DNA from 4 places in the Micromonospora lacuserhaii genome. Region 1 is predicted to be linked to each of the others. Evidence: riboswitches for the same ligand, from Rfam matches in the RefSeq annotation. Region 1 holds a riboswitch; each other region holds the start of a gene.

Region 1 (5,001 bases):
GAGGGCGACGCGGCGGAGGTCACCGCCCGCCCGCGCACCGACTACGTGGCCCGGCTGGTCGGGCTGAACCTCTATCGGGGGCGCGCCGACGGGACCGTGGTGCACCTCGCCGACGGGTTCGCCGTCGCCACCGCCGACCGGCTCGACGGGGACGCCTTCGTGGTCTTCCCGCCCACCGCCGTGGCCCTGCACCCGCACCGCCCCGAGGGCAGCCCGCGCAACACCTGGCCGGCCACGGTCACCGGGGTGCAGCGGCACGGCGACAACCTGCGGGTCCAGCTCACCGGCCCGGTCACCGCCGCCGCCGACGTCACCCCCGCCGCGGCGGCGCAGCTGCGGCTGGCGCCCGGGCAGCCGGTGTGGGCGGCGGTGAAGGCGGCCGAGACCCGGGCGTACCCGGCGGGATCGCGCCCGTCGTCGTAGCGGCCCCGGCACATGTCGGCCGGATCGATTGACTTTCGATAGGTTGCGAGCGAGACTCGATGTATGTTGACCGAGCATCGAGCGGTAGGCCCGCTCAGAGTTTTCCTCGTGCTGCTGTTCGGGATCCTGGTCATGTTCCAGACCTTCTCGCTACCCGGGCAGTTCAGGTACATGGCCGAGGAGTCCCCGGACCTCGCGTACCTGAGGTGGCCGTTGACCGCCGTGTCGGTGTTCTGGGTGCTCTGCGTGCAGGTGGTGATCGTCTCCACCTGGAAGCTGCTCACGCTGGTCAAGAAGGACCGCATCTTCACCCAGGCTTCGCTGGGCTGGGTGGACGCGATCGTGTGGGCCATCGCGGCCGCGTGGGTGGTGCTCCTGGGCGTGTTCCTCTACATCGGCTTCCGCGCCGACGACCCCGGGCTGCCGCTCCTGCTGTTCCTGATGTTGATCGGTGTCGCCGTGCTGGGGCTGTTGATGGTGGTGATGCGGGCGCTGCTGCGGCAGGCCACCACCCTGCGCACCGACATGGAAGCGGTGATCTGATGCCCATCGTCGTACGCATCGACGTCGAGCTGGCCAAACGCAAGATGAGTGTGGGCGAGTTCGCCGAGCGGGTCGGGCTCACACCGGCGAACGTGGCGGTCCTGAAGAACGGTCGTGCGAAAGCTGTTCGGTTCAGCACCCTGGAAGCCATGTGCCGGGTGCTCGGCTGCCAGCCCGGCGACCTGCTCGAGTGGGTCGAGGAATGAACCATGGAAGGTCACCGATGAAGTACCTCCTCGCCGTTCTCGCCATCCTCGCCGTCGCGGTCGGCGTCGCCGGCGTCGTGTACGGGGAGGCCGACGACTCGCCGGGCCTGCAGCTGCTGGGCGGCCTGCTCGTGATCGGGGCGGTGGCGCTCGGCGTGCGGATCATTCGGCGCGGCAGCTAGCGGCACAGCCGCCGTCGCCCGGCCGCCGACGATTGCGGTAGGCCGCTGGCCGGCCGCCGTTCCGATCAGTGACCGTCGGGCCGGTCCGGGTGCGGCTGGTAGACGTCCGGTACGCCGTCCTGGTCACGGTCGATCGTCTCGACCTCGTGCACCCGCCGGTAGACCCGGCTGCGCGCGCGCAGGATCACGGTGGCGAGGAGCGCGGAGAGCAGCGAACCGGCGAGCACCGCCACCTTCACGTGGTCGTCGCGCTCGCTGCCCAGGCCGAAGGCCAGCTCACCGATGAGCAGGGAGACGGTGAAGCCGATCCCGCCGAGCAGCGCGAGCCCGAGCACGTCCAGCCAGTTCAGGCCCTCGTCGAGGTCGGCCCGGGTGAAGCGGGACACCAACCAGGTGGCGACCATGATGCCGACCGGCTTGCCGACGATCAGGCCGACCATGATGCCGACCGCCACCCGGTCGGAGAGCGCGGTCGCCAGGCCGGCCAGTCCCCCGATGGCCACCCCGGCGGAGAGAAACGCGAAGATCGGCACCGCGACGCCGGCGGAGATCGGCCGGAACCGGTGCTCGAAGTGCTCGGCGAGCCCCGGCCCGGCGTCCGGGCCGCCGGCCGCCTCGCTGCGGATCACCGGGACGGTGAAGGCGAGCAGGACGCCCGCGACGGTGGCGTGCACACCCGACTCGTGCACCAGCACCCAGGTGACCGCCGCCAGCGGCAGCAGCAACCACCAGGACCGCACCCGGCGCTGCACCAGCAGGGCGAACACGGCCAGCGGGACGAGCGCGGCCAGCAGCGGCGCGACCGACAGGTCCGAGGTGTAGAAGATGGCGATGATGACGATCGCCAGCAGGTCGTCGACGACGGCCAGGGTGAGCAGGAAGGTGCGCAGCGCCGAGGGCAGGAACCGGCCGACCACGGCGAGCACGGCGAGGGCGAAGGCGATGTCGGTCGCGGTCGGGATGGCCCACCCCTTCGCGGCGCCACCACCGGCGCCCGCCGCGATCAGGGTGAACAGCAGCGCGGGTACGGTCACCCCCCCGACCGCGGCCGCCACCGGCACCGCCGCCCGGCGGGGATCACGGAGATCACCGGCGACGAACTCGCGCTTGAGCTCCAACCCGGCGACGAAGAAGAAGATCGCCAGCAGGCCGTCCGCGGCCCAGGTGGCGAGGGTCAGGTCGAGGTGCAGGCCCGCCGGACCGACCCGGAGGTCCCGCACCGACTGGTATCCGTCGGACCAGGGGGAGTTCGACCAGACCAGGGCGAGCAGCGCACCGGCGAGCAACAGCGCCCCACCGACGGTCTCCTTGCGGAGAATGGCGGAGATGCGGCTGGTCTCGCCCCAGGATCGGCGGGCGAACAGGTTGGCACGGCGCCGGTCGGCGTCGGTCACGGAAACTCCTCGTCGGCAGGGGTCGCGTCATCCATCGCCGACCAGACTTCCCGGCACACCAGGGTCAACCTTATCCGCCGCCGGGCGGGTGGTCGCCCCGTAGCCGGCAGGCCGCCCCTCCAGCATCGCCGCACACGACGACGCCCGGCCGGGTGGATCCGGCCGGGCGTCGTCGTTCGCGCGGTGGTGCGCCCTCGGGGAGGGACGAGCGTCAGAGGCTGAGCCGCTGACCCGGGAAGATCAGGCCCGGGTCGGCGCCGACGACGCGCTTGTTGCGCTCGTACAGCGCCTGCCAGCCACCGGCGAGGTCCTTCGCGTCGGCGATCTCCGACAGGGTGTCACCCGCGCGCACCACGTACTTGTCCCCGCTCGACGCCGGGGCGCTACGCCGCTCGCTGCGGCTCGTGCGCCGCTGGTCGGACGAGCGCTCCGACTTCGTGGTCGCCCGCTCGGTGCGCCGCTCGGACTTCTCCGACCGCTCGGACTTGCGCGACGACGACTTCTCCGAGGTGGAGTAGCTCTTCGTCGAGCCGCCCTTCTTGCCACACACCGGCCAGGCGCCGATGCCCTGACCGTCGAGCACCTTCTCCGCGATCGCGATCTGCTCGCTGCGGCTGGCCAGGTCGGCGCGGGAGGCGTACTTCTTGCCGCCGTAGCCGGACCAGGTGCCCGCCGAGAACTGCAGGCCACCGTAGTAGCCGTTGCCGGTGTTGATGTGCCAGTTGCCGCCGGACTCGCACTGGGCGATCGCGTCCCAGTTGACGCTGGCGGCGCTCGCCGGGGCGGCCGGCGCCAGGACGGCGGCGACCCCGGTCACGGCACCGACGGCGAGCGTACCGACGGCGACGCGGCGCGAGCTGACCCGTCGGTGACGGGCGGTGTGTTCAGTTGACATCTGTGCTCCTCCACGCCGGCGAGGTGAGCTGTCGGGTTCGGGCCGAGGAGCCCGGCCGCCACAGGCGGCTTCACCCCGAGGTGACGTGCACCGAGGAACGTGTGGGTCCCCCGCTCCATGCCCAGCTGACAAGGTCCCACCGTCGGCGGCATGGATTAGGCGTTACCGACCGTGGTGTCCACGAAGGCGGACCGGATCGACGTTAGGAGGCGTTTCGGCGATTTGCCCACTTCTTGTGAAGTTCTTCACCCGGTCGGGCGGGGGCCGGCTCTCTCCACTTGCGCAACTGCCACAACGTCGGACAATGCCCTGCTCAGTGCGGTGAGCGCTGGCCCTGCCCGGCGGCCGCAGTCCGCCCCGAGCAGGTGAGCTCCCCCGGCTGGAGCTGCACCGGGCTCGGGCTCCAGACCTCCACCTTGTCACCGACCACTCTGGCCAACAGGCAGCTACCCCGCCGGTCCGCGCGCAGCGCCAGCCCCACGCTGCCGCCGTACGACGCGACGTCCCGGCGGACCCGGGAGTCGAGGCGGGGTCGGTCGAGGTACGCGCCGACGGACGCCTCGGTCGCCGCGGGACCCGTCGGCAGTTCCCGGCGCAGCCGCTCGGTGAGGTCCGGCGGGAGCGTGGCAGCCGGCCGAGGGGTCACCGGTGCGGTCGTCGGGCAGTCCACCTCGGTCACCGGCTGGACCTCATCGGTCCGGTACACCAGCCGGTGGCAGAGGGTCACGTCGGCGTGTCCGCTGTCCGAGCCCGACCAGTCGGTCGTGGTGGCCTCGCCGTGGGTACGCACCACGAGCGACACTCCCCCGGCCCGGTCGACGCCCTCCAACGACATCAGCTCCAACCCGGTGCGGCCGTGCACGATTCGGCCGAACTCGTCGGCCTCCCACGGTCGCACCCGCTCGATCACGGTGATCACCTCGTCCAGCCGCCCGCGCGCCTCCCGCCGGGCCAGCGTCTCCGCGTCCTCCCCCTCGGCCCAGCCGCAGCCGGCTAGCAGCGCCGCCGCGAGCATCGTTCCCGCGGCCACGGCCGCCCCTCGCCCCGTCATCCCCCGCATGGCCGCATTCTGCCGCCAGGCCGCCACCGGCACCGTCCGGCGCGGATCTCGGAGTGACCGTTTCCGGACAGCAGGACGGCGGCGCCGCGCCCGAAGGTCAACGAGCTGGACCGTACACCCGGCCCCGGTCCACCGGATCAACCGTCGCCGGTGGACCACCTCGGTGGGCCGCCGCCTCGATCGGCGGCCAGGCCCGCCGGTCGGGCAGCGTTGCCGCCGATAGGCGACTCACCCCTGGGCAGCCGACGCGCCCGGTCGCACCGTGAGGGAGACGCCGGACCGCCGACCGTTCCCGGAC
Region 2 (5,001 bases), on a different contig from region 1:
TCGGCCCTGGCCTCCGCCCGAGCTCCGGCCGTTGCCCCGCAGCGGGCCGATCCGGGGAAAGGCAGAAATCTTAATCACGTATACCTTGACGTAGGTTGAGGTGCGTGTGACCGTGGGTGGGCGGCCGCCTCCGTCGCCGGCCGGGCTGACCAGGCCGATCACAGACCGAGGTGAGGCAATGGCCCCGACCACTCCGACCCAGGCGCTCGCCGAGTTGCACGCCGGAAACCGCCGCTTCGTCACCGGTGCGCCGCGCCATCCCAACCAGGACGCCGGTCACCGGACGGCGGTCGCGGACGGGCAGGACCCCTTCGCGGTGATCGTCGGCTGCTCCGACTCCCGGCTCGCCGCCGAGATCATCTTCGACCGCGGGCTCGGCGACCTCTTCGTGGTCCGCACCGCCGGGCACACCGCCGGCCCCGAGGTGCTGGGCAGCGTCGAGTACGCGGTGACCATCCTCGGCACGCCGCTCGTGGTGGTGCTCGGGCACGACTCCTGCGGCGCGGTCCAGGCCGCCCGGGACGCCGCCCGTACCGGCTCATCGCCGGCGGGTCACCTCCGGGCGGTGGTGGACGCCGTCGCGCCCAGCCTGCTCCGGGCGGCCCGGGAGGGCGTCGACGACATCGACGGGATCGTCGACATCCACATCGCGCGCACCGTGGAGAACCTGCTCGCCAGCTCCGCGGCGCTGGCCGCCGAGGTGGCCGCCGGGCGGTGCGCGGTGGTCGGCATGTCGTACCGGCTGTCCGCGGGCGAGGTGCGCACGGTGGCCGCGGTGCCGGCCGCCACGGCACCCGCCCAGACCGGCCGCGGCGGCCGCGCGGCCGCCGTCGCCCACTGACCGACCCGGAGTACGCGACGAGGGCCGCCCCGCACCCGGCGGGACGGCCCTCGGTGACACCTGCGCCTACAGCAGCGACATGTGCACGTGGTCGGTGTGGTTCGACGGCCCGCTGTACGACCTCCACCCGGTCGCCGGGAACCAGATCTGCCGGTTCCAGATGACGTAGTAGATCCCGAGCCGGTCCGCGTTGCGGATCAGGAACGCGGCGAGGTTGTTGCCGTACATCCGGGTGTCGTTGTTGTGCCAGGGGGCGAACCCGCTGTTCTGCAACGACCAGTCACAGGCCCGGCCCTTGGGGTGCTCCCACGGCCCGCCCGGCCGGTAGCAGCCGGCGAACCGCTTGAAGCCCGCCCGGCGGACCTCGTTGTAGGCGTGCAGGGTGCGCGGCGTGATCATGCCCGACGTGGTCGGGTCGTTCGCCGTGCGCGACTCGGGCAGCCAGCCGCCGTCCGACGTCCGGCCCGGCCCGATCCGGGCCACCGGCGACTTTGCGTCGACCAGGCCGCCGGTGAAGCCCTCGCCACCGACCAGCGCCAGTGCCTTCTCCGCCTCCTGGCTCTCCCGGGCCATGGCGTTGGCGAGCCTCTGCTGCACGCGCACCTCACCGTCGAGCGCCAGCTTGGCCTGCTGGGCACGATTCCTGGCGGCGGTGACCCTGCTGAGCTTCTCGGCGTTGACCATGTTCAGCTCGTCCAGCGCGGACGCGCGCTTGACGAACGAGTCCGGAGCGTCACTCTCCAGCAGCATCGCGACCGCGCCGATCCGGCCGGTCCGGTAGGACTGCGCGGCGATCTGGCTCACCTGCGGCCGCAGCGCCGTCAGCTCGTCCTCGGCCCGGCGCACCTCGAGCGCGAGCTGGAGTTGGCGCTTCTTCGACTTCTCCAGCTGCGACTTCGCCTTGGCGTACTCGCGGTTGCGCAGCTCGATCACGTCGGTCAGCAACTTCGGCTCGTCGTCCTCCTCGTGCCCCGACGGGGTCGGGGTCGAGGGCGCGGCCAGCGCGGGGGCGGCCGGCCCGGCGAGGATGGCCAGGGCGGCGAGCACGGCCACCACCGGTGTCAACCAGCGGCGCAGGGGTGCCGTCACAGTGTTCCCTTCCGTCGACCGCCGACCGGGTTAGCTGACGGGTTCGGGACGGAAGTGGCCCCTACCGCTGTCGCGGATGCACCCCAGGTACCTGGTTCCCCGGCTCGCCTTGCGGCGATTGGGCGGTGGTCCCGCAGGCGCCGGTGCGCGCCTTCGGCGGTGACCGGCAGCGAGGTTACCCGAGAGGAGTGCTGGGGATCTACGTCCAGAACCCGACTAAAAGCGTTATTTCGCAATGGCGTTCCGTGACCAGTGACGCGGTTATCAGCCGGGGGGTCGTCGTCGGTCACGCAGCGGAGTCTCACCATGCGGTGTCCGTGCTCCTTTCCGGGTCGGGCCACCGAGCCGGGGCCGGGGTGGACGGGCCGGCGTGCCGTGGCGCGCTCAGCGCCTCGAGCGCGGAGTCACGGTCGGCCGGGGGACGAGGGGTGGGCGCCGGGCCACTCGCCGGCGCGGTGTCCCCGGCGGGCCCGCGGCCGGCGGTGGTGACCAGCGCGGCCAGGCCGGTGGTCAGCGGTACGGCGGCCACCAGGCCGAGCGTCGCCACCGCGCTGCGGACGATCTCCTGAGCCAGGAACTCGCTGGTGAGGATCTCGCTCACCGACCGGCTGTCCACGGTCAGCAGGAGCAGCAGCGGCAGCGAGGCGCCGGCGTACGCCAGCACGATGGTGTTGACCGTGGAGGCGATGTGCGCCCGACCGACGCGGGTGGCCGCCCGGTAGAGCTGCAACCGGGACAACCCCGGGTTGGCGTGGGCCAGCTCGGTCACGGTGGCCGCCTGGGTGACGGTGACGTCGTCCAGCACGCCCAGTGAACCGATGATGATGCCGGCGAGGAGCAGGCCGTGCAGGTCCACGTCGCGCTGGTACATCGACAGCGTGGTGGCCTCCTCGCTGCCGAACCCGGTCAGGTGGGTGGCGGCGGTGGCCAGGCTGCCGAGCACGCCGGTCAGCACCAGGCTGCCCAGCGTGCCGAGCACCGCGACCGAGGTCTGCGCGGTGATCCCGTGGGTCAGGTACAGCACCACGAACATGATCAGTGCGGAGCCGGTGATCGCGATCAGCAGTGGTGAACCGCCCGCCGAGATGCCGGGGACGACGAAGGCCAGCAGGATCGCGAAGCTGGCGGCCAGGCCGGCCAGCGCCGCCAGCCCGCGCAGCCGGCCGAACGCCACGATCGCCGCCGCGAAGAGCGCCACCAGCCAGAGCAGTGGCTTGCCCCGCTGGTGCTCGGCGATGTTGTAGCTGCTGGCCGTCGGGTCCGCCGGATCGGTGAGCTTGACCAGCACGATCTCGTCGCCGACCGCCACCGTGGGGGCCCCCGGCCCGGCCGGCATCGGGGTCTGGACCCGTTTCCCGGCGTCCGGGCCCTGCTCGACGCTGACGGTCACCGTGCCGCACGGCCCGGTGGCCATCCCCGGCGTCCCCTCGGGGACCTCCGGGGTCGGTGGGCACGGCTCGCTCACCACCCGGGTCACCGTGCCGTGGGAGCGCGGCACGTCACCGCCCCGGTCCTGCTCCCGGACGTCCCGTGGCCAGAGCGCCAGCGCGGCGACGACCGTGATGACGAAGAGCGGTACCACCGTCGCGACGAGGATCCGTCGCACCCGGGGTGGGGTGGACGGAGCGGGACGGGTGTGGTCGGCGCCCATGGCGAGTCTCCTGACGGTCCGGGGCGGGGTACGTGTCAGTCAGCCGGTCGGTTCACCGGCGGGACCCGCGCGCCGGGACACGTACCGGAGTGTCTCCCGGCGTGCCGGCGTCGTCACGTACCGCGAGCGGCGGCGCGCCCAGCCGCTTGATGCCGCCCACGGGCGCCCGCCCCGGCGCGGTGCGCGGGGCGACGGTGGCGGTGGGCGGCGGGTCATCGTCGCCGAATGGTAGCCAGGACCGTCGCGGGTGGCTCGACTCGGACCGGTCCCGTCCGGGTCGGCCGCTGCCGGACGAGGGTTCGGCTAGCGTGGTGGGGTGCGGACGGCGAAGCTGGCGGAGACCGGGTGGTGGGCCCGGCTGCTGCTGCTCGCCTGCACCCTGCTCGGCCTGGCCGCCATGCACACCATCGGCCACGGCGCGCACGCCGAGGGCGCCCACCCGATGGCCCACGGCACGCACGCCGATGGGGCCTACCCGTTCGTTTACGGCGCGCACGCCGATCAGGCATACCCGCTGGCCCACGGCGCGCACGCCGATGAGGCCCACCTGGTCGGCCGCGGCGCGCACGCCGAGGGCGCGGCTGCGGTCGGCGGCTGCGCCGGTGACCACTGCGCCGGGGCGGTGGCGTCGCCGGCCGGTGACGCCGGCGGTCACCCGCACCTGTGGACCGTCTGCCTGGCGGTGATCGGCGCTCTCGCGGTCACGCTGCTGCTGGCGGCGCTGCTGCTCGGCTGGACCCGGCCCGCCGTCGGGGACCGCGGCCCGTCCCGGCCCTCGCCGGGGCCGCGCGCCCCGCCGGGCCGCCCGCTCGGGCTCCGGCTCGCCACGGTGTCGGTGCTGCGCACGTAGGAGGGCCCGACGCGGCTGTACCGCGTCCGCCGTCCGTTGCGTAGCTGTCCACACCGAAAGGACCTGATCGTGTTCACCCGTACCAACGCGCGCCGTGCCGCTCTGGCCGGCGTCACCCTGACCGCCGCTCTCGCCCTGGCCGCCTGCGGCGGCGACGACCACCAGGCCGGTTCCGGCCACGACATGCCGGGGACGGGCGCCACCGGCGCCCCGTCGGCGAGCGCGTCCGCCGGCTTCGGCGACGCCGACGCGATGTTCGCCCAGATGATGATCCCGCACCACCAGCAGGCGGTGCAGATGTCGGAGCTGGCCGGGACCCGGGCGCAGGACCCCGAGGTCAAGCAGCTCGCGGCGCAGATCAAGGCCGCCCAGGCGCCGGAGATCGCCACGATGACCGGCTGGCTCACGGCCTGGGGGCGTCCGGTCCCGTCGGCGAGCCCGGCGGGCGGGCACCTGCCGGGCATGGACCACGGCATGCCCGGGATGATGTCGGACGCCGACATGGCGAAGCTGGCGGCCGCCTCCGGTCAGGAGTTCGACCGTCAGTTCCTGACCATGATGATCGCTCAC
Region 3 (5,001 bases), on a different contig from region 1:
CCGGCCTCGCAGGAGGCGATCCGCGCGGCGAGCGTGTCCTTCCCGGACGTCGGCTCGGTGGCGTACCTGCGGGCGGTCGGGGTGCGCACGGTGGTGCTGCTGCCCCGGTACGCGACGGGCACCCCCTGGCAGGACGCGGCCGGCCGGCCGGTGGACGGGCTGGGCGTGCGCCGCGAGGTGGTCGCCGACGGGATCGTCTTCCACCTGGACTGACGGCTGCCCGCCCGCAGAGGCCCCGGCCGACCCGTCCGTCGGCCGGGGCCCGGTCCCGGTGCGTGTGCCGCGGGCAGTGCGGTGGCGCTCAGCCGTCCAGGCCGGTGACCGGGGAGCTCGGCCGGTCCACGTCGACGAACTCGATGTCGTCGACGGCCCGGTCGCGGCTGCCGGCCGCCCGCGCGGCGGTGCCGGCGGCCCAGCCGATGGCGGCGCCGACGAGCGCCGCGCTGATCAGCAGCGTCCACGGCAGGGCCGGGCGGCGCCCGGCCAGCGCGTCGAAGGCCAGGGTGGCCCGCCGACGGGCCTCGTCCGCGGCCGAGCCGACCAGGTCGCCCGCGTCGGAGAGCCCGGAGCCCCCGCTGCCGCGGACGGTCCTGGCGGCGTCGCGAACGCTGTCGCCGGCGTTGCCGATCGCGGCGGCCAGTTGCTGCCAGGCCTGGTCGGCGATCCGCTCGGGCTTGCTGCGGCGCTCCAGCAGGTTGCTACCGAACATCGTGGTTACCTCCTCGGGGTGCCGAAGTCTGCGGCCACTTCGGACGTCGACGTCTCAGCGGCGCGTCACGGTCCGCTCTCCGGCCAGTGCCCAGCCGGGGCGGCCCGCAAACCCGCGTCCTAGCGCACCACGGCCACCGCGGCCGCGCGGGCGAAGTCGTCGTCGCCGTCGTCATCGTCGTCATCGTCCCCGCCACCGAAGCCGCAGGCCAGGACGAGAGCGAGCAGCGCGCCGACGCCGGCCAGGCCGAGCAGTCTCCTGATCATCGATGCGATCCTTCCGCCGTAGTGGTGACCCCGTCTCTCCCGTGAGCCTAGGCAGTCCGGGCAACCCGGGACGGCAACCTGGGACGACGAGCGGCCGGCGGCTCGCCGGGGGACCGGATCCCGAATCGGGTGGCGGGCGACCGCTACCCTGGGTCGGTTGGAGCGGGCCCGGTCCGTCCGGATCCGCGAATTGCTCATCCCGAGGGGTGGCGACCGAGGCCGTCGGAGGAATACTCTCGGTCGCGGCCCGCGTACTGATGAGGCGCCCATGGACGGGCGAGTGGAGGTGCTCGCGTGAGCCTGTCGATCGTGAAGTCGGTTCTGCAGGGTGGTGTCGTCGAGATCGCCCCGCGTGGCGAGATCGACGTCGACACCGCGTACGAGGTGCGTGAGGCGATCGCCGAGGTGCTCGCGAAGGGGCGTCCGGCTCGGATCGAGCTCAACATGCGGCTCGTCAGCTTCATCGACTCCGTCGGCATCAGCGCGATGGTGGCCGGCTTCCAGACCGCCGAGGTCAGCGGCGTCAAGCTGGTCGTCACCGAGCCGAGCCGGTTCGTGCACCGCCAGCTCTGGGTGACCGGCCTGCTGGGCCTCTTCGGTGCCCCCGAGCCCTACTTCGCCGGCGCCGCCACCCCCGAGGTCCTCCCCGGCGCCTGAGCGCGGTCGCGGCCCCGGGTCGTTTGTAGCGTCCAGAGGGACGCCCGCCCACCGGCCTCGCGCCTGCGGAGCCCGACCCGGGACGGGCCCGTCGGACACTACGAACTTGATGACGGGAACGAATCACGCCGCCAGGGCGCACCCGTCCACACCCCGCCGGCGCGCACGCGTTGCCAGGTCGCTCCGGTTACGGCACGATCGGGCCACCGACGAGGGTGGTGGAGGCGCAGTGGTCCGGCGGGAGTCGTTCAGCTACACGGTGCAGGCGCGCTGCTCGCGGGCGGATGCGGTGGCGCTGCTGAGCGACCCGGCCCGGCAGGAGGAGCTGCACCCGCTGATCGTCCGGGTCCGCCGGTTGCCGCCCCGCCCCGGCGCCCGGGCCAGCTACGCGATCACCGACCGGCTGGAGGTGGGGCCGCTGCGCTTCCCGGTCACCTACCAGGCCGACGTCCTGGTGGTCACCGACGACGAGATCGTCACGGTGGCCCGCCAACAGCCCGGCACGACCGTGCGCAACCACACCCGGCTCCGGGACGAGGCCGGCGTGCTGCGGATCGACGTGGAGATCACCCTGGCGGCGCCCGCGCCGCTGTTCGGGTACGCCTTCCGCCAGGCCCGGGCCGCCCACCTGGGACTGGCCAGCCGGCTCGGCGCGGTCCTGGGCCGGGAGGCCGACGGCGGGCCGTGACGCCGCGGCGGGTGCGTCCCCACGGCTTCCAGGTGGAGATCACGGTCAGCGCGACCAGTAGGACGGTGGAGACGCTCGGGGCGATCACCACGTCGGCCCGCAGGTGCGCGGTGGCGTCCGGAGCGGCGGCGGCCTGGATGCGCGGCGTGAGCTGGAACAGCACCAGGCCCAGCATCACCGTGGTCACCGCGAGCTTGACCAGCACCCATCGGTGCCGGAGCAGCCCCCACGGGGTGAGCAGCGCGCTGGCCACGCCGACCAGCCAGACCAGCACGCTCAGCGGCGCGAAGAGCCAGGTGACGAGCAGCGCGGCCGCCGGGTAGACCACCTCCGGGTCGGCCCCACGCAGCCCGGCGACGCCGAGGGTCAGCAGCACCAGGTCGGCGCCGAGCCAGCCCAGCGAGGTCACCAGGTGCAGGGTGAGCAGGGTCTTGCGGGCGTCGGGGGAGAGTCTGACCATGTCCCCGATGCTCGTCGGCCGGGAGCGGCCCGTCGTGGGCCGGGCGACGACATCCGGCGTACGGCCGGGGACGTACGCCGGTGGCCCGGGGCGGGCCACCGGCGTACCCGGGTCAGTACACCGACAGGTGCACGTGGTTGGTGTGGTCGCTGGACGGGTCCCCGCCCGCCCCGCTGTACGACTTCCAGCCGCTGCTGGGCAGCCAGATCTGCCGGTACCAGATCACGTAGAGCACACCGAGCCGGTCGGCGTTGCGGATGAAGTACGCGGCCAGGTTGTTGCCGTACGTCCTGTCCCCGCCGGTGGCGTCCCCGCCGAAGCCGCTGACCTGGGCGGCGAAGTCACAGGCCCGCCCCTTGGGGTGCTCGCCGGAGCCACTGGGCCGGTAGCAGGAGACGTACCTCTTGAAGCCGGCGGCCTGGGCCTGCTGGAGCGCGTTGAGCATCCGCGGGGTGATGCAGCCGTCGGCGGGCGTCGGGTCGTCGATGCTGCACGACTCCGGCGGCCAGGAGCCGTCGGGGTTGCGGGTCGCCGGCTTGGCGTTCGCGGTGGACGTACCCGAGGTGGACCCGCCACTGTCGGCGGCGGCGGGCGGGTCGGGCTTCTGGGCGGCGGCGACCTCGAGCGCCCGCTCGGCCTGCTGCTTGCGCTTGGCCATCACGGTGACCTGTCGGCGCTCCTCGATGACCTCGCGGTCGATCGCGGCGCGCGTCCGGGTGGCCTCGTCCCGGGTCCGGATGAGGTTGCGCAGTTCCCGGTCCTCGTTGGCGGCGACCGTCTCCAGCGCCGCGGCCCGGTCCAGGAAGCCCTCCGGGGAGGAGCTGCTGAGCAGCGCCGTGACCGGCCCGAGGCGGCCCGTCCGGTACGCCACGCCGGCGATCTCGCTGACCTTGCCGTTGCGCACGCCCAGCTCCGCCTCGACGGTCTTGAGCTGGGCGGTGAGCGCCTGCTGCCGCTTGGTGGAGCGGTCCAGCGCGGCCCGGGCGTCGAGCCAGCCCTTGCTGGCCGCGTCGAGCTGGGCCCGCAGCTCGGGGCTGCCGCCCTCGTCGTCGTCGCCGGGGGCGGCGAGCTGGGCGGTGCCGGGTGCGGCCATGGCCGGCGTGGCGACCGGCGCGGACGACACGCCCAGGGCGAGCGTCGCGGCGACCGCGGCCAGCAGCCGCGCGGTGGTGCGTCGTACGTGCATGCACATGTCCTTCCGTCAGCCGCCGACCGGGTTAGCTGACGGGTTCGGGACGGAAGATCCCTACCGCTGACGCGGCTGCACCCCACGAACATGGTTCCCCGGCTCGCCTCGAGGGCGATTAGGCGACGGCCACCGCCGGCGCCGATGGGCGCCGCCGGGCGGAGGCCGGGACCGAGCCTACCGGTACGGGTGTGACATCCGCCCATTTCGTGACTCACGGTACGCGAGGGAAACCTGTTGAAGCGGGGACAAGAGAATAAAACGGGTGGAAATCTTAAGGAGCCGCTAACTACCAGTGCGACGGCCCGCAACTGCCGGGCGACGCGCCCGGCTCGATCTGCAGGGTGGCGTGCTCGATGTGGAAGTCCTCGTGCAGGGCGCTGCGGGCGGCGGCGAGCACCGTCCCGACCTCGGCGCCCGGGATGGTGGTCAGGTGGGCGGAGGCCACGTCCATGCCGGAGGTGAGCGTCCAGACGTGCAGGTCGTGTACCTCGGCCACGCCGGGGACGGCGGTCAGCCGATCGTGCACCGCGGTCACCTGGAGGTGCTCCGGCGCGGCCTGGACCAGGATGCGCACCGCCGCCCGGCCGAGCCGCCAGGTGCGGGGGAGGATGAACACGCCGATCGCCACGGCCACCGCCGGGTCGGCCCACCACCAGCCGGTGCCGGCGATGAGCAGCGCCGCGCCGATCACGCCGAGCGAGCCGAGCAGGTCCCCGACCACCTCCAGGTACGCCCCGCGCAGGTTGAGGCTCTCCTTGGCGCCCGGGCGGAGCAGGGCGAACGCGGCGAGGTTGGCGAGCAGGCCGAGCAGCGCCACCGCGAGCATCGGGCCGGTGACCACCTCGGGCGGGTTGCCGAACCGGCGTACCGCCTCGATCAGGACGTAGACCGCGACCCCGCTGAGCAGCACGGCGTTGGCCAGCGCGGCGAGCACCTCCAGCCGGTAGAGCCCGAAGGTGCGCTGCGGGTCGCGGTCGGCGAGCCGGGTGGCGGTGATGGCGGCGAGGGCCATCCCGATGCCGAGCACGTCGG
Region 4 (5,001 bases), on a different contig from region 1:
GCGTGACACCCCTAATGTTGCACCGGCCGCTGTGGGTCGTCTGCCTCCTTCTTCCCCCTAGCGAGGCGCCCGGCGGTCGGTTGCAAAGGAGTCGGTGACCGGTGGCAACCATGCCCCCCCATCGTCAGCCCACCCGTCCGGCGGGCCTGCGCCGGGTCGTCCACCGCCTGCTCACCCTGGTCGCCGCGGTCGCCGTCGGCGCCGGGATGCTCGCCGTGCCGGCGCACGCCGCGCCCTCGCCGGAGGAGATCGAGGCGGCGATCGACAAGCAGTGGGAGCAGCTCGAACCGACGATCGAGCAGTACAACAAGGTTCGGGCCCAGCTCAAGGTCAACCGCAAGAAGTCGGCCGAGCTGCAGAAGAAGATCGAGCCGCTGGCGCTGCAGAGCGAGCTGGCGATGAACCAGGTCGGCGAGCTGGCCTCGCGGTACTACATGACCGGTCCCTCGCAGGAGATCAGTGCGCTGCTGGTCAACACCCAGCCCGGCACGCTCGCGGAGCAGCTGACCATGCTGGACCGGCTCGCCGCACAGCAGCGCAAGGAGGTCGAGGGCGTCCTCGCGGTGCGCCGCAAGTACGACGGCGAGAAGAAGAAGCTCGACGCGCTGATCGCCGCCGAGGCCAAGCAGGAGAAGGACCTGGCGGCCAAGAAGACGAAGATCAACGCCGAGATCAAGCGGCTCCAGGCGTCGATGCCGAAGACCACCGTGAAGGTCTCCGGTTGCCCGACCATCAACGGGGTGGTGAGCACCGCCGCGCAGACCGCGATCAGGGTGGCCTGCGCACAGGTCGGCGAGCCGTACGTCTGGGGCGCCGACGGCCCCGACTCGTTCGACTGCTCCGGTCTGACCCAGTACGCCTACAAGGCCGCGGGGATCTACCTGACGCACTTCACCGGTGCACAGTGGAACGAGGGCCGGTACGTCTCCCGCTCCGAGGCGCGCCCCGGTGACCTGGTCTTCTTCTTCAGCGACCTGCACCACATGGGCCTGTACCTGGGTGGCGGGATCATGGTGCACGCGCCGCGGACCGGTAAGCCGGTCCAGGTCACGAAGATCGACTACATGCCTGTGGCGGGTTTCCGCCGGGTCACCTGACCCTCCGCATGACGCACGAAAAGGGCCCCGGCACCGCCGGGGCCCTTTTCGCCATCTGCGTACCGCCGACACGGAGTGTCACGGCCCGGCGGGTTGCGGATCGATAACGGCCGTCTCTACTCTGGTCATTCGTCGGCCGCCACAGGTCCGTCCAACCCGGGCGGTAACGGCCGGTACCGCCGAGTCGCCTCCGGGCGAGCCGGGGACCCAGGTACGCCGGGGTGAATCCGCAGCCACTGCGGTAGGGCGCTCCCTTCCCGCCCGAACCCGTCAGCTAACCCGGCAGGCGGTCGCGGAAGAAGGAGCACGGAACCCGGTGGCACACCATGCCCCGCGGCCACCGTCGCGTCGGTCGACCCAGGTCGCCCGGTGGACGGCTGCGCCGCGATCACGCTGGTCCCGCTTCACCACCGTCCTCGCCGCCCTGGCCGGGGTCGCGGTCGTCCTGACCGGCGGCGCCACCGCGGCGCACGCCGACCCGTCGGTCGCCGAGATCGAGCGGCAGATCGACGAGGACTGGAACCGCCTCGAACCGATCATCGAGCAGCACAACGCCACCCGCCAGGACCTGGCCCTCAAGCGCCGGCAGGCCGACGCGCTGGCCCGGCGGATCGAACCCCTGCAACTCAAGGTGGACCTGGCGATGGACCAGGTCAGTGGGCTCGCCGTCGAGGCGTACAAGGGTGAGAACGTCTCCACGGTCAACGCGGTGCTGGGCAGCCGGTCGCCGAGCGACGTGATGGCCGGCCTGGAACTGCTCGACCGGTTCGCCCGCCGCCAGCAGCAGGAGGTGCGCACGGTCGTCGAGCTGCGCGACCAGCTCGCCGCGAAGAAGAAGCCACTGGACGAGATGGTCGTCCAGCTGGCCCGGGCCGAGGCGCAGCTCGCCGCCAAGAAGAAGCAGATCGACACCGAGATCGCCCGGCTCCAGAAGCTCCGGCTCAAGGTGTACGGCAGCGGTGGCGGCGGCCCGCTACGCCCCGCCCCCTGCCCGGCCGGCTACCCGGGCGGCCCGGGCGGGATCGCGGTCAAGTTCGCCTGCGCCCAGATCGGCAAGATCTACGTCTGGGGGACCGCCGGCCCGGACCACTACGACTGTTCGGGCCTGACCATGGCCGCGTGGGCGAAGGCAGGTGTGTCGCTGCCGCACAACGCCCGGCAGCAGCGGGCGGTCACCGCGCGGATCGACCGGTCCGCGCTGCGTGCCGGCGACCTCGTCTTCTACTACGCCGACCTGCACCACGTCGGGATGTACGTCGGCGGGGGCTGGGTGGTGCACGCCTCCCAGTCCGGCGAGCCCATCAAGATGAAACGCGTCGACGACGGCCCGATCAACAGCTACGGCCGACCGGGCTGATCAATCGGCAGGGGGCTCCCGCCGCGCGGGGGCCCCTTCGCCGTCAGCGGGTGGGCCAGGTACGCCAGTGCTGCCAGGACCGGCTCGCGGTCGGGCCGCGCTGCCCCTGGTAGCGCGAGCCGTAGACCGCCGAACCGTACGGGTGCTCGGCCGGCGACGAGAGCCGGAAGATGCAGAGCTGGCCGATCTTCATGCCCGGCCAGAGGGTGATCGGCAGGTTCGCCACGTTCGACAGCTCCAGCGTCACGTGCCCGGAGAAGCCGGGGTCGATGAAGCCGGCCGTCGAGTGGGTGAGCAGGCCGAGCCGGCCCAGGCTGGACTTGCCCTCCAGCCGGCCCGCGAGCTGGTCGCCGAGGGAGATGACCTCCAGCGTGGAGGCGAGCACGAACTCCCCCGGGTGCAGGACGAACGGCTCGCCCTCCGGCACCTCGACCATGGAGGTCAGGTCGTCCTGCTGCACCGCCGGGTCGATGTGGGTGTAGAGGTGGTTGTTGAAGACCCGGAAGAGCCGGTCGAGGCGCACGTCGATGCTGGACGGTTGCACCAGCGTGGGCTCGAACGGCTCCAACCCGAGCGTTCCCGCCTTGATCTCGGTGACCAGGTCCCGGTCGGAGAGCAGCATCGGCACACCATATCGAAACGGTCCGGGCGATCTGCGCGTCGGACTGCGCATTCGTACACTTGTTCGATAGACTGTCCGCATGGCTTCCTGGTCCGACTTCGCCGCCGACGAGCCCCGCCTCGCCGATGGGATCCGCCTTCTCCTCCAGCAGTACGGGCCGGGCTTCGGCTACCTGGCCACCGTCCGCGCCGACGGTGGGCCCCGGGTGCACCCGGTCTGCCCGCTGATCACCGACGACGGGCTCTACTGCTTCGTGGTCGACTCGCCCAAGCGCCGCGACCTCGAGCGCGATGGTCGTTACGCGCTCCACTCGTTCCCGCCGGAGGAGACCGACGACGAGGCGTACGTCGCCGGGCGAGCCCGGCCGGTCGTCGACCCCGTGCGGATGGCCCGGGTGGCCGAGATCGGTCGGGCCGCACCCCAGGTCGACTGGCGGCTCTTCGAGTTCAGCATCGACGTGGCGATGCTGACGCGGCGCGGCCACGGCGGCGCCTGGAGCCCCGAGGGTGGCCGTCCGGCCGTCCAGGTCTGGCTCGACCCGCGCGCCGCGCATCCGGTCGCCGACGCCGGCGTACCCGATCAACGGCCGACCCGACGCGGCCGGCACGGCTTCGACACCCGCCGCACGGCCGCCTGACCCCGCAAACGGCGGTGCCGGCCCCGTCGTGAGACGGAGCCGGCACCGGCGTTGTGGTGCTGGGCTTTGTCAGGCCGCGCGGTAGGCGTTCCACGCGGTCAGCATGCGGCTCGCCTGACCAGGGGTGAACTGGTACATGCACGAGTCGTAGGTGTAGTCCATGAAGTTGGTGATCGGGTCCAGGCCGGCTGCGGCGCAGGTGTCCCGACCGGTCGGGCACTGGAACGCCGCGGAACCCTCGGCCGGGGTGTCGTCGACGCTGTCACCCGAGCCGGAGCACCCACCCTGGAAGGTGTGGTAGAGGTTCAGCCAGTGGCCGATCTCGTGGGTGCCGGTGTCGCCCTGGTTGTAGTTGGTGGCGGTGCCGCCGGGCAGCGACTCGCTCAGCACGACCACACCGTCCATGCTGTCGAGCTTGCGCTTCGGGAACGTGGCCCAGCCGAGCAGGTTGTCGCTGAGCTCACCCAGGTACATGTTCAGGGTGTTCTTGCCACCCTGGCGCAGCTGGGTCTTCATCGCCCGCTCGGCGCTGGAGCCCTGGACGATCGGGTACCACGCCGGGTTCGTCACCCGGTTGATGCTCTGGAGCTGGAAGCTGAAGGCGGTGGCGGCGCCGCCGGTGGCGCCGCTGTAGGCCTGGTTGAGCACGCTGATCTGGGACGTGATCATCGAGTCCGGGATGTTGCCGCCGGCGCGGGTGCCGTCCCGCTGGATCACGTGCACCACGACCGGGACGGTCACGGTGGCGAGGGTGGTCGCGCCGGCGCCGGCGCGGAAGTTCGCCCGCTCACGAAGCGCGGTGGCGAGGTCGACCTCGCGCTCACTGACCTGCTTGGCGGTCAGCTCGTTGGGCTCGTGCTTGGCGATCCCGCCCTTCTTGATCCGGGCGTCCGAGTGGACGTCGGCCGGCTCGGCGCAGGAGGCCCCGCCGGGAGCGGCGGAGAAGGCGGAAGCAGCGGGAACGACGCCTACGGCAGCGGTGCTGAGCAGCAGCGCGAGGGTCGTCGACGCGACACCGGCGGCACGCCGGGTCAGCAGGTTGGGACGGAGTCCCATGGGCCCACCTCTTTCTCGCGGCACGACAGGGGGTGTGTCGCACCGTGGCTGGGAACGTGGGGGTGACGTTACAACCCATCGACGGATTTGAGAACGGTCATATGTTGCCAGTGTGAAACTTTTGCACTGGGGTGACTACTCCTGGGGTTCCATCGACGACGGTGGGTCAGGTTCGGCGCGCCGGGGTACCTGGGTGCGCGGGCTCGGTGACCTCAGGTACAGTGGTGCCGCC

Evidence for each region. A riboswitch is a leader RNA that binds a small molecule or an ion and turns the genes downstream of it on or off. The one in region 1 is predicted to bind cyclic di-AMP.
Region 2: another riboswitch for cyclic di-AMP. It lies ahead of V6U81_RS13395 (coiled-coil domain-containing protein); the one in region 1 lies ahead of V6U81_RS17685 (transglycosylase family protein).
Region 3: another riboswitch for cyclic di-AMP. It lies ahead of V6U81_RS07120 (coiled-coil domain-containing protein); the one in region 1 lies ahead of V6U81_RS17685 (transglycosylase family protein).
Region 4: another riboswitch for cyclic di-AMP. It lies ahead of V6U81_RS26655 (C40 family peptidase); the one in region 1 lies ahead of V6U81_RS17685 (transglycosylase family protein).

The regions. Positions count from the first base shown of each region.
Region 1 covers NZ_JBAKHO010000027.1:17,109-22,109, forward strand. The annotation lists gene V6U81_RS17660 (ABC transporter ATP-binding protein) at 1-423, shown strand, start outside; gene V6U81_RS17665 (DUF2975 domain-containing protein) at 532-966, shown strand; gene V6U81_RS17670 (helix-turn-helix domain-containing protein) at 966-1,172, shown strand; gene V6U81_RS17675 (hypothetical protein) at 1,190-1,354, shown strand; gene nhaA (Na+/H+ antiporter NhaA) at 1,420-2,748, opposite strand; gene V6U81_RS17685 (transglycosylase family protein) at 2,960-3,643, opposite strand; cyclic di-AMP (ydaO/yuaA leader) riboswitch at 3,642-3,815, opposite strand; gene V6U81_RS17690 (hypothetical protein) at 3,957-4,703, opposite strand.
Region 2 covers NZ_JBAKHO010000015.1:107,284-112,284, reverse strand. The annotation lists gene V6U81_RS13400 (carbonic anhydrase) at 179-841, shown strand; gene V6U81_RS13395 (coiled-coil domain-containing protein) at 908-1,930, opposite strand; cyclic di-AMP (ydaO/yuaA leader) riboswitch at 1,935-2,065, opposite strand; gene V6U81_RS13390 (YibE/F family protein) at 2,232-3,581, opposite strand; gene V6U81_RS13385 (hypothetical protein) at 3,898-4,431, shown strand; gene V6U81_RS13380 (DUF305 domain-containing protein) at 4,501-5,001, shown strand, end outside.
Region 3 covers NZ_JBAKHO010000007.1:73,234-78,234, forward strand. The annotation lists gene V6U81_RS07095 (hypothetical protein) at 1-213, shown strand, start outside; gene V6U81_RS07100 (hypothetical protein) at 302-709, opposite strand; gene V6U81_RS07105 (hypothetical protein) at 829-975, opposite strand; gene V6U81_RS07110 (STAS domain-containing protein) at 1,270-1,632, shown strand; gene V6U81_RS07115 (SRPBCC family protein) at 1,862-2,320, shown strand; gene V6U81_RS07120 (coiled-coil domain-containing protein) at 2,893-3,966, opposite strand; cyclic di-AMP (ydaO/yuaA leader) riboswitch at 3,971-4,101, opposite strand; gene V6U81_RS07125 (cation diffusion facilitator family transporter) at 4,256-5,001, opposite strand, start outside.
Region 4 covers NZ_JBAKHO010000070.1:6,490-11,490, forward strand. The annotation lists gene V6U81_RS26650 (C40 family peptidase) at 102-1,097, shown strand; cyclic di-AMP (ydaO/yuaA leader) riboswitch at 1,265-1,401, shown strand; gene V6U81_RS26655 (C40 family peptidase) at 1,414-2,454, shown strand; gene dcd (dCTP deaminase) at 2,498-3,076, opposite strand; gene V6U81_RS26665 (pyridoxamine 5'-phosphate oxidase family protein) at 3,156-3,713, shown strand; gene V6U81_RS26670 (zinc metalloprotease) at 3,783-4,769, opposite strand.